DNA from 2 places in the Candidatus Limousia pullorum genome. Region 2 is predicted to be linked to the other one. Evidence: a T-box and tRNA genes for the amino acid it is inferred to sense, from the RefSeq annotation. Region 2 holds a T-box; the other holds one or more tRNA genes.

Region 1 (6,176 bases), 340 kb from region 2:
AAAAGTTGTCAGATGATAAAATATAATATAGAAACTTTGATATAAGTGTGTCAGTGTCATTTCTTCTTATTACTAAAACATCGCCATTTGTTCCACCATTACAATCGGCTATCCAAATTTTTTTTAGGTATGGACGAATATTTCCTATAAGAATATCATCTTTATTAAATTCAATAACCAAACCAGAGCTTGGCAAAATACTTGCTTTTGTTTTACCTTGTTTGTTTTGAAGCAGATTCTCTACTCCTACATAAGTGTATTCATCTATTTTTGACACGCCAATCCTTGTTTTAGAATAATGTGCTATCTCTTTGAGTGATACATACTCCACCCCATCCGGACAAAGTTGCTGTATTAAATCTTCCAGCCTGCTCATATTTTTACCGCCTTTTTCTGACTTTTCTTTTGCTTATACCGCCTGTTTCATATTAAAAACAATTTTTAATTATTCATTCTTAATTGTTAATTTCACTTACTATTTTCTCAATCTCATCTCTAAGCCACTGCTCTCTTTTGACGATTTCTGCTATTTCGGCGTTAAGCTTTTCTATATCAATCTTCTCTCTTGTGTCCTCAGCCTCTACATAGGTGGAAACAGAAAGATTATAGTCTTCCTTTACAATTTCCTCGTATTCGGCTAAATGAGAGAAATGCTTTTCTTCTTTTCTGTCTGCAAAAACATTTACAATATTAGTTATGTTTTCCTCTGTAAGCCTGTTGTTGTTTGTGACCTTAATACACTGGCTTGAGGCGTCTATAAATAAGGTTTTATTGTCCGGTTTGCTTTTCTTTAAAACCATAATACAGGTTGCTATTGAAGTACCGAAAAACAGATTTCCCGGAAGCTGGATAACACAATCCACATAGTTGTTGTCTATAAGATATTTTCGGATTTTTTTCTCCGCTCCTCCACGGTACATAATTCCCGGGAAGCAGACTATTGCGGCGGTTCCGTTTGTGGCAAGCCATGAAAGGCTGTGCATAATAAAAGCAAGGTCTGCCTTGCTCTTTGGAGCAAGCACTCCGGCAGGTGCAAAACGTGGGTCGTTTATAAGCTTTACATCGCTGTCGCCTGCCCACTTTATAGAGTATGGCGGATTTGATACTATAAGTTCAAAAGGCTCGTCGTCCCAATGCTGTGGAGCTGTCAAAGTATCCTCACAGGCAATGCTGAACTTATCATATGGTATATCGTGCAAAAACATATTTATACGACACAGGTTATAAGTGGTTATATTTATTTCCTGACCAAAAAATCCGTTGCGGACATTGTCACGTCCCAAAATCTTCACAGCTTTTAAAAGCAGAGAACCTGAACCGCAGGCTGGGTCATATACTTTATTTACTTCCTTTTTTCCCACTGTACCCAGTCTTGTCAAAAGCTCTGAAACATCCGCCGGGGTGAAAAATTCTCCTCCGGATTTTCCTGCATTGCTGGCATACATGGTCATAAGGTATTCATAAGCATCGCCGAATGCGTCTATATGATGATCTTTTACATTGTCCCCAAGCTTCATATTGGCAACTCCGTCCAACAGCTTTACAAGCTTCTCGTTTCTCTTTGCCACTGTTGCACCGAGCTTATTGCTGTTTACATCGAAGTCATCAAAAAGACCTGCAAGACTGTTTTCTGACTCTGTTCCCTTTGCTGAATCCTCAATGCTCCTGAACACCTTTTCCAAGGTTTCGTTTAAGTTTTCATCATCCTTGGCTTTTGCCTGTACATTACAAAAAAGCTGGCTGGGAAGAATGAAAAAGCCTTTTTCCTCTACCAAACCTTCTTTAGCGTCTAAGGCATCATCGTCTGACATATCTGCATAATTAAAATCAGGTGTACCTGCTTCACGTTCACCCTCGTTTATATAACTGCAAAGGTTCTCGGATATATAACGATAAAACATTGTTCCAAGCACATAGTTTTTAAAATCCCAACCATCAACAGCTCCACGAAGTTCATCAGCAATCGCCCATATAGCCCTGTGAAGCTCGTCCCTCTCTTGCTCCTTTTTAATATCACTCATCCTAAAACCTCCAAAAAAATGTCTACTATCTTTAGTTTTTTATTTATACATCATCAAATTATATTAAATTTCGACAAATAAAAAATACAAAAAAAGTCAATACTTCCCCTTCGTAAGTATTGACTTTGAAAATCAAAAGGTCTATAATATATTTGTGGAAACACAAATAAGCCTCACAGGCTGCCAATAACTGCAATTACTGACAGCCTTGCGCCATGAGAGTACTCACAATACTCAGCATGACTTATGAAGCCGGATTTCCGCACGCTTTGTGGTGTGCGTTTATTTTGGATATATTTTTTGCTGTAAGTCTGTACTTTTCTGACGTGTCAGAGGTGCAGGCTTTTTGTTTTTTCGCTGTACCTTGAAAAACAGGTAAGTGCTGTTTTGCTTACCTCACGCCTGACATGACGGATACTTGAGTCATATAAGCATTCGCCGTGACGATGAACCGTTCACCCTACCAAGACAACGGTTTGTCCAGCGAGCCACTCACTCATTGACAATCTTGGGGAACACACTTCGAAAAGATGATGTGCCGGGAAGAAAGCGTTATGAGAATCGGGCGTCTATGCGGTAATACTAATGCGCTCAAATTTCTTGAACCTATTAGTGTTATTACATGCTCTTTTTATAATCTCTATATCTGATTATAAAACCTTTTGTTTCTTTGATAGAGAATATTAAAGACTTTTTAATAACTTTATAATAAAGACGGAAAATAACTACAAGAGCCAATAAATCAAGGGCCTGTTGCTCATTTGCTGTATAATTAAGCTGTGCATTTCCACTATAATTAAAAAAGAAATGTTTCATAACAAAAGCTACCGCAAGCACAATTATAAATAAGAATACTGGCAAATATATGTGACTTTCCTTTATGTATTTTTTCATGATTATTTCTCCTTTTTATTGTTAATTAAAAACAATCTTTAATATTCATTCCTTCGCTGCAAATACTGCCTTGAATATTATGCGAAAGTATTTCAAAGATCATTAAAGGCATGTAATAATAAGATGTACGCAATGGGGAAAGTATACACTTTCCCCTATCGCTTTTTGGAGGCGTCACCCAGATTTGAACTGGGGAATCAGGGTTTTGCAGACCCATGCCTTACCACTTGGCTATGACGCCTTATTTACTTTTTCTTAACTACACTTTATTATATGCAGTTAACTCTTATGTTATGAAAAGCACTTAATAAATTTTATTAAGTGCTTTTCAATGGAGCGGATGACGAGGCTCGAACTCGCTACCTCCACCTTGGCAAGGTGGCGCTCTACCGGATGAGCTACATCCGCATTTATGGTGCCTCCGGGCGGAATCGAACCACCGACACGGGGATTTTCAGTCCCCTGCTCTACCAACTGAGCTACAGAGGCAAATTTGGCGACCCGGAACGGGTTCGAACCGTCGACCTCTAGCGTGACAGGCTAGCGTTCTAACCAACTGAACTACCGGGCCAAATGGTGGGAACAATAGGGCTCGAACCTATGACCCTCTGCTTGTAAGGCAGATGCTCTCCCAGCTGAGCTATGCTCCCATTTACTCACACCGTTTTTGCCGTTTCGGTGTGGTGTCTTTCAGCGACGTGTATTATAATACATCATCACAGGGTAAAAGTCAAGCGTTTTTTTAAATTTTTTTTGATTTTTTTATTTTATGACAATATCACTTAAAATATACGTAACATCGCTAATAATTTACCCTGTTTTTCTGTATTTTCGCCTTATTTTTTGTCTTTTCTCTCGGAAATAATCTTCTCCAAATCCTCTTTTGTAAAAATAAATTTTTTATTACAGAAGTTGCAGGAGGCTTTTGCTGCCCCTTCTTTCTCTATTATTTCCTTTATTTCTTCGTCAGAAAGGCCTCTTATGGCGTTTTCTATTTTTTCTTTACTGCATCCGCACACATAGCTTACTGGGAATTCGTCCAAAACTTCCACTTCAAAGCCTTCCAAAGCTTTTTTGCAGATATCCAAAACTGACATTCCCTTTGCGAGCATTGTGGTTACAGGCTCTAAAGCGGCAACATTCTTTTCGAGCTTTTCTATTTCTTCGTCTGTAGCACCTGGCAGAAGCTGTATAAGCAATCCTCCGGCAGCCAAAACCAGTCCGTTATTTTTATCCACCAAAACTCCAAGAGCGCATACTGTTGGAATTTGCTCACTTGTGGCGTAATAGTTTGTTATGTCCTCAGCTATCTCTCCACTTACCAAAGGAACCTGTCCTATATACGGGTCGCCGCTTCCGTAGTCACGCATAACTGTGAGTATGCCCTCTTTACCAACTGCGGCGGCAACATTTATCTTTCCGTTGCTGTAGTGCTCTGTAGGGCAATCCCAGTTTCCCACATAACCCTTTACATTACCTTTGCTGTTTGCAACGGCTACAACAGGGCCCAGAGGGCCGTTTCCCTTTACGCTGAGGTTTATCACTGCGTTCTTTTGTTTAAGCTGTGCGCCCATCATAGAAGCCGCTGTCAGCAGTCTTCCCAGAGCCGCTGTGCCGCAGCTTGTGGTGTGGTGAAGCTCCTGAGCTGTAAAAACTATGCCTGTTGAATCTATAGCGGAAGCCATTATGCCTCCGTCGCTTGTTATACATCTTATGATTTTATCTTTATTCATTGTTTCACTTCCCTATTTATTATTTAGACACTATTATGCCATTATTTCACTTTTCTTGCAACATAAATTATTCTCTGTTCCTCAGGTTTCGGCGGTTCAAAGCTTAAATCTCCGTATACAGCCGCTGTTTCAAATCCGGAATTATGAAGCATTTCTTCTATTTCCTCATGGCTGTAGGCTCTTTCTGAGAAATTCTCGCTGTATCTTCTGTAATCCTTTCCGTTTTCCATTGCGCAGAAAAAATCAAGCTGAATATTTACAACATTATTTTCAGAAAGGCTGTTCTGCCATACGCAGAAAACGTCGTCGGTATCATAGACAAAGGTATTGTTTCCCAAAACCTGCTGATGTTTGTACAGAGAATTTACGTCAAACAAAAAATATCCGCCCTTGTTCATAAACAAAGAAACCTTATCAAAGGTCTTTTGCACCTTTTCTTTTTTTACAAGGTGGTTTATGCTGTCCAAAGTGCAGATACATGTGTCTATTGTTCCGTAAAGGTCTATGTTTTCCATTTTCTGACAGAGAAATAATATATCAAGTCCCAGCTCGTCGGCTTTCTCCTTTGCCTGAGCAAGCATATCATATGAGCCGTCTATTCCGTAAATATCGACGCCCTTTTTAAAAAGCTCTATTGTAAGGCTTCCTGTGCCGCAGGCAAGATCAAGGCTTAACCCCATATTGTGGTTAAGCCTCTCAAATACTTCTGTAATATAGTCGGCACGGCGCAGATACTCCACGTTTTCCGTAAGGGAATCGTAATAGTCGGCAAAAACACCGTAAGACGCCATCACTCTTTACCCTCTGCCTCTTTTTCCTTTTTTTCAATGCGTCGAAACGCAAGGTTATATCCATCACAGCCGTAAATCAAAGCACGATTTACACGGCTTATAGTCGCTGTTGATGCTCCTGTCTTGTTTACAATATCGCTGTAAACACATTTGTCTGAAAGAAGTTTTGCCACATAAAGACGCTGTGACATAGCCTTGATTTCCGGCACAGTGCAGAGGTCCTCAAAAAAGTCGTAGCAGTCTTCCATTGTTTCCAGAGACAAAATAGCTTTAAACAAAAAGTCTACTGTCTCGTCCTTAATTTTTGAATTCATAAGTTTCCTCCTGTAACTCAAAAAGGTTTCGATTTCATAAATCAGTCCTTTACAATTTTAACATATAAAAGTGTAAAAGTAAAGCTTTTAATTTAAGTTTAAAAAAGTTTATCAAATCGGTCAAAACGTAAGAAGTATAAATTCACGTTTAGAGAAAAATATAATTGAATAAATATTTAATTTTTAGTGTATAAAACTTTCGCATAATGCATAATATTAGAAATATTGATTGACTTTTATCTTAACCTGTAGTAGAATGTTGAAAGATTTTTTACAGAAGCTGTACGGCAAAACAAGCTGAAAGGGAGGTTTATTATCTGTAATTTATCAGCGCCAGACCGCATGCCTGTACTGCGGTGACGAGGGAAAGAGTTATCGAAAATTCGGCGGATGCTCTTTCGGCGCCGTTTATACGGTGTCGTC
Region 2 (6,176 bases):
AGCCCATGCCGCAGCCCAAAACCACAGCGGAGGCTGTTTCACAAAGCTTTAAAAGCTCTGTACAGTTGCTCTGTGAAAAGGTTTTGTCTGTGGTTTTTATTGGGTGGAAAACGCACTCGGGAAGCCTTACCGCCGCAACGGGATAAATGCTTTCGGGGATTGCAAGGCGCATAAGACCAACGCCGGAACGTAAAGCGCCCATTGCCGCCATCATTGCCGCACCTGCCATGCCGTAGCTTCCGCAGATTGCAAGAAGATTTCCGAAAGTTCCCTTGTTTGAATCTATGGGACGGGATTTAATTTTATCCTTTAAAAATTCCTTTGTAATAAGTGGTGTGTTGTTTGACATTTAAAATCACTCCGTTAAAAAGACAGGCGGCAAAATTACTGCCGCCTGAATTGTATTTATTTTTTGTAGTAAAGTTCTGTTATGATTTCTCTTCTCAAGTATGGGCGCATTGCCTTGAAGATTTCATCGTTAGGTGTAAAGGCTACAGCCTTTGTACCGAATTTCGGGTCACGGTAGGTTATAACGTATGTATCGTCATTGTTGTAATCCTCGCAGGCATATACGTTTTTGTTGATTTTAATGCTCTGAAGTTTTGGGTCGGTAAATTTGCAGAAATTTTCTATTGTGGAAATTTTTATGTCCACAAGATTTTTTCTTCTTTTCTTTGCAATTATTTTGTCAATAACAAGATATTCGTTGGTTACGGAATATTCAAACTCAAGATTTGTTCCCTGAGCTACAAAGATTGCAAGGTAAATAAAAGCAAACACAACGATGAATGACAAAATCAGCATAAACGGCGCAAACATAATAACCAGAAGCACTGAAAGTCCGGCAAGAATAAGACCGATCATAATAACCAGTGCCACAGTGGCATAGTCAACCGCTTTTCTTTTCTTTTTAACAAGCTGTTCCACGAAGATGTCCATATTTTTCCTTTCCGACGGTAGATTTCCGACCGGCAAAGCCTTTTATTTTTCCGAAACATGAGGAAAGGTTCTGCCGTTATCTTACCATTTTTAAAATAAATTATTTGTTGATATACGCCGTAAACTCTCAGTTTCTTTTGTAGATAAAACTCACAAACTATTAGAGGGTTTTCGGCTAATATTGTATATGATAACATATATCCGAAAAAAATTCAATAAAGCCCTTGCATATTTCACAAAAAAATGATAATATTACAAAGATAGCTGATGATAACACGATGACAAAGGAAGTAGCTTTCCCAAAAGCATTGCCCAGAGAATGTGCGCCGTGGCTGGAAGCGCACTGCTTTGCAGGGTTTGTGAAGTTCCCTTTTGAGTGGCGAGGCTGAAATTTCAGTAGGCTTCGACGGCAGGCACCGTTATATGCCGAAGGAGTGTTTGCTCTTTTTGAAGCAAAAAACAGGGTGGTACCACGGATAATTTCGTCCCTTTGGCATTTTTATGCCGATGGGGCTTTTTTATTTTTCCGCCGTATTTTAAATTGTGTTAATTTATCAGAAATATAAACTGCTTAAAGGAAAGGATTGACTTTGATGAAAGAACAGCTTGAAGCCATAAGACAAAAGGCTTTAAATGAACTTGAAAATGCCGCATCAATTCAGGATATTGAAGCGGTAAGAATTAAATTCCTGGGCAAAAAAGGCGAGCTTACAGGAATTTTGAAGCAGATGGGTAAGCTTTCCGCCGAGGAAAGACCTGTTGTAGGCCAGCTTGCAAATGTTATCAGAAGCGAGATTGAAGCAAAAATCGAAGATGACAGCAAATCAATCGCCCAGAAGCTCCAGGCAGAAAAGCTCAAAGCCGAGAAAATCGACGTTACTCTTCCGGGCAAGGCTAAGGTTTTGGGAAGCAGACACCCGCTCACCGTTGTGCTTGACGATATTAAGGATATTTTTATCGGTATGGGATTTGATATTGTTGACGGCCCAGAGGTTGAAAAGGATTACTACAACTTTGAGGCTCTCAATATTCCAAAGGACCACCCTGCAAGAGATACACAGGATACATTCTATATAAATGAAAATATAGTTTTGAGAACTCAGACTTCACCGGTTCAGGTTCGTGTTATGGAGAAGCAGCAGCCTCCTATCAGAATTATTTCTCCGGGAAGAGTTTTCAGAAGCGACGCTGTAGACGCAACACACTCACCTCTCTTCCACCAGATTGAGGGACTTGTTGTTGACAAGGGCGTTTCCTTTGCAGACCTTAAAGGAACTCTTGAAATCTTCATAAAGCAGCTTTACGGCGAGGACAGCGTTGTTCGTTTCAGACCTCACCACTTCCCATTTACAGAGCCTTCCGCAGAGGTTGACGTTCAGTGCTTTAACTGCCACGGCGCAGGCTGCCCTCTTTGTAAGGGCGAAGGCTGGATAGAAATTCTCGGCTGCGGCATGGTTCATCCAAAGGTTTTGGAAACCTGCAACATCGACCCGGAGGTTTACTCAGGCTTTGCTTTCGGTCTCGGACTTGAAAGAATTGCAATGAGAAGATACAACATAAACGATTTAAGACTGTTCTTTGAAAACGATGTTCGTTTCCTCAAGCAGTTTGACTGATAAAAGGAGGTAGAATTTTATGAATCTGTCAATGAGATGGCTTAAAGAATTTGTAGATATAGAAATGCCTCCGAGAGAATTTTCCGAGGCAATGACCATGAGCGGTTCTAAGGTTGAGGGCTATGAAATTGAGGCTGAAAACACAAAGAACGTGGTAGTGGGAAAGGTTTTGTCCATTGAAAAGCACCCGGACGCTGACAAGCTGGTTGTATGCCGGATAGACATCGGCGAGGGCGAGCCTGTTCAGATTGTTACAGGTGCTAAAAACCTTACAGTTGGGGACTATATCCCTGTTGCTAAGGATAATTCAGTTTTGCCAAACGGCGTAAAGATTAAAAAGGGCAAGCTCAGAGGCGTTCCATCAAACGGTATGCTCTGCTCACTTTCCGAGCTGGGACTTACAGCCCACGACTTCCCGTATGCAGTCGAGGACGGAATTTTTGTTCTCGGCGACGACTGCGACAAAACTCTTGGCAAGGACATCAGAGAGGCAATCGGTCTTAACGACACAAAGGTTGAGTTTGAAATAACCTCAAACCGTCCTGACTGCTTCAGCGTTATCGGTCTTGCAAGAGAAGCAGCCGCAACATTTAACAAAGAGCTTAAACTTCACAAACCTGTTGTAAAGGCCGGAAACGGCGACTGCACAGGTATGCTGGATGTTAAAATAGAAAACCCGGAGCTTTGCAAAATCTACTCCGCAAGAATAGTTAAAAACGTAAGAGTTAAGCCTTCACCACGCTGGCTCAGAGAGCGTCTGAGAGCAATGGGCGTTCGTCCTATCAACAACATCGTTGATATTACAAACTATGTAATGCTTGAATACGGCCAGCCTATGCACGCTTTTGACCTTAGATTTATCGACGAGGGCAAAATCAGAGTAAGACTTGCCAAAAACGGCGAAAAGATTACAACACTTGACGGCATTGAGAGAACACTCACCGACAAAAACCTTGTAATCGCCGACGCAAACAAGCCTGTTGCTATTGCCGGTGTTATGGGCGGCGAGTACTCAGGTATCATGGACGATACAACAACTATCGTATTTGAAAGCGCAACCTTTAAGGGTTCAAGCGTAAGAATTACCGCAAAGTCCCAGGGTATGAGAACAGACGCTTCCTCAAGATATGAAAAGGGTCTTGACCCTAACGCCTGCCTCCCTGCTCTTGAAAGAGCCTGCGAGCTTGTAGAGCTTCTTGACGCCGGTGACGTTATGGACGGTATCCTTATGGATAAGCAGTACGAAGAGGGCAACCACACAATCAAGTTCGAGCCAGAATGGACAAACAAGTTCCTTGCAACAAATCTTTCCCGTGAAGAGATGATAGACATTCTCCACAAGGTTGAATGTAAGGTTGAGGGCGACACAATCACCGTTCCCACATTCAGACCTGACCTTGAGTGTAAGGCAGATATCGCCGAGGAAATCGCACGTTTCTACGGATACAATGTAATCGATTCAACAGCAATTTCCGGCGGCGCACAGGGCAAGTTCACAGAGCGTCAGAAGTTCGACAAGACAATTTCCGCAGCAATGCTTGCTTTGGGCTTCAACGAGATTATGACATATTCTTTCATAAGCCCGAAATATTACAATAAAATCCTTATGCCGGAAAATCATCCTTTGAGAAATTCCGTTGTAATCTCCAACCCTCTGGGCGAGGATACCTCAATTATGAGAACAACCGCTCTCCCAAGCATGATGGAGATACTTTCCAAAAACTACAACAACAGAAATTCAAATGTAGCTCTCTTTGAAATTGCAAGAGAGTACATCCCAACAACTCCTGATGAGCTTCCTATAGAGAAAAACGTACTTGTTGCCGGCGTTTACGGCGACGACGCAGACTTCTTCACATTAAAGGGAGCAGTTGAGAGAGTTCTTGAAAAGACATGTGTTAAGAACTGGGATATTTATGCTTCTGAAAATGAGTTCGGATATCATCCGGGCAGATGCGCAGTTCTTGAGATAAACGGCAAACGCCTTGGCGTTATGGGCGAAATTCACCCGGACGCTGCAAAGAACTATGACATCGACACTAAGGTTTACTGCTTCACCCTTGACGTTGACCTTATGTTTGAAAATGCACAGCTTGAAAAGACATTTATTCCGCTTCCAAAATATCCGGCGGTTTCCCGTGACCTTGCTGTTATCTGTGATGAGGATATTCCTGTTCTCACCCTTGAAAAGGAAATAGCAAAGGCAGCCGGCAAGCTTCTTGAAGAGGTTAAGCTCTTCGACGTTTACCAGGGAAAGCAGATTGAAGCAGGCAAGAAGAGCGTAGCATTCAACATTGTTATGAGAAGCGCAGAAGCCACCCTCACCGAGGAGCAGATAAACTCTGTAATGAAGAAATCAATCGAAGCCTTAGCCTCCATAGGCGCAACCCTCCGATAATTTTATAACCGACCTGCAAAGGGTGGTTATAAAAATAAGGTTCTGCACAGGTCGGGCGAGACCTTCTGTTAAGTCTTTGGAATGGCTCGCTTGTATTTGGGTTGAATTTTAAATAATAGAAACAACAACCGTGGTTCTTTAAATTTTGAACCACGGTTATTTTTATATTTAATCATAATTATAAAAATATATTTCAGGTTGGTTTGTTAGTTAACATCATCTCTGTAACAGGCGTATTTTTACCATTTAGTGTTGTGTTACCGGTCGTATTGTGGTATTATATGAGGTAATAGATTTTAAAATTATGATACAGCAGGTGATGAATATGAATATAGCAGATAAATTTAATAAGGGAAAGACAGTGCTTTCCTTTGAGGTTTTCCCTCCGAAAAAAACATCTCCGGTGGAGACTATTTACGGAACACTGGAAAAGCTCGTGGAGCTTAGACCGGACTTTATAAGCGTTACTTACGGAGCAGGCGGAAGCAATGTGGGACATACCGTTGAAATCGCTTCAAAGCTTATAAACGACCATAAAATAGACGCTTTGGCTCACCTTACCTGTATCAACAGCGAAAAATCCCATATTGACAGAGTTTTGGAAGAATTTAAGGCTGGAGGAATTGAAAATATTCTGGCTTTGAGAGGCGATATTGTCCCCGATAAAGAGCCTTGCCACGACTTTAAACACGCTTCCGACCTTTGCAGCTACATAAAGGAAAAGGGTAATTTTTACCTCAGCGGAGCTTGTTATCCGGAAGTTCATGTGGACGCCGCAGACGAGGTTGAGGACATACTCAACTTAAAGAAAAAGGTTGACGCAGGTGCAGAGCATCTTATAACTCAGCTTTTCTTTGACAATAACGCCTATTACCGTTTCAGAGAAAGGGCAAGAATCGCCGGAATAAATGTGCCTGTTTCTGCGGGTATTATGCCGGTTGTAAATAAAAAGCAGATAGAGAAAATGGTTTCCCTGTGCGGAGCAAGTTTTCCGGCTAAGTTTTCAAAAATTATGGCGAAGTACGAGAGCAATCCCGAGGCGTTGAGAGACGCAGGAATTGCCTATGCGGTTGAACAGATTGTTGACCTTATTGCCAGCGGAGCAGAGGGTATTCATATCTATACAATGAACAACCCGTACATAGCGGAGAAAATCACCTCTGCAATAAAAAATCTCCTTTGATTGAGGGGAAACAGATGATAAAGCTTGAAAAACTCAGCAG

The links. A T-box is a leader RNA that pairs with one kind of tRNA and senses whether it is charged. The one in region 2 lies ahead of pheS (phenylalanine--tRNA ligase subunit alpha), so its partner is inferred to be a tRNA-Phe.
Region 1: it encodes a tRNA-Phe, which carries the amino acid that the T-box ahead of pheS (phenylalanine--tRNA ligase subunit alpha) is inferred to sense. The anticodon was not compared.

Annotation. Positions count from the first base shown of each region.
Region 1 covers NZ_CM171614.1:168,453-174,628, forward strand. The annotation lists gene CGICJO_RS00670 (restriction endonuclease subunit S) at 1-376, opposite strand, end outside; gene CGICJO_RS00675 (type I restriction-modification system subunit M) at 456-2,021, opposite strand; gene CGICJO_RS00680 (hypothetical protein) at 2,640-2,915, opposite strand; tRNA gene CGICJO_RS00685 (tRNA-Cys) at 3,082-3,156, opposite strand; tRNA gene CGICJO_RS00690 (tRNA-Gly) at 3,248-3,323, opposite strand; tRNA gene CGICJO_RS00695 (tRNA-Phe) at 3,329-3,404, opposite strand; tRNA gene CGICJO_RS00700 (tRNA-Asp) at 3,410-3,486, opposite strand; tRNA gene CGICJO_RS00705 (tRNA-Val) at 3,490-3,565, opposite strand; gene hslO (Hsp33 family molecular chaperone HslO) at 3,752-4,648, opposite strand; gene CGICJO_RS00715 (class I SAM-dependent DNA methyltransferase) at 4,690-5,439, opposite strand; gene CGICJO_RS00720 (YerC/YecD family TrpR-related protein) at 5,439-5,753, opposite strand.
Region 2 covers NZ_CM171614.1:507,230-513,405, reverse strand. The annotation lists gene CGICJO_RS02235 (NAD(P)H-hydrate dehydratase) at 1-349, opposite strand, end outside; gene CGICJO_RS02230 (DUF6106 family protein) at 406-939, opposite strand; T-box leader at 1,209-1,432, shown strand; gene pheS (phenylalanine--tRNA ligase subunit alpha) at 1,533-2,555, shown strand; gene pheT (phenylalanine--tRNA ligase subunit beta) at 2,575-4,953, shown strand; gene metF (methylenetetrahydrofolate reductase [NAD(P)H]) at 5,279-6,136, shown strand; gene CGICJO_RS02210 (vitamin B12 dependent-methionine synthase activation domain-containing protein) at 6,151-6,176, shown strand, end outside.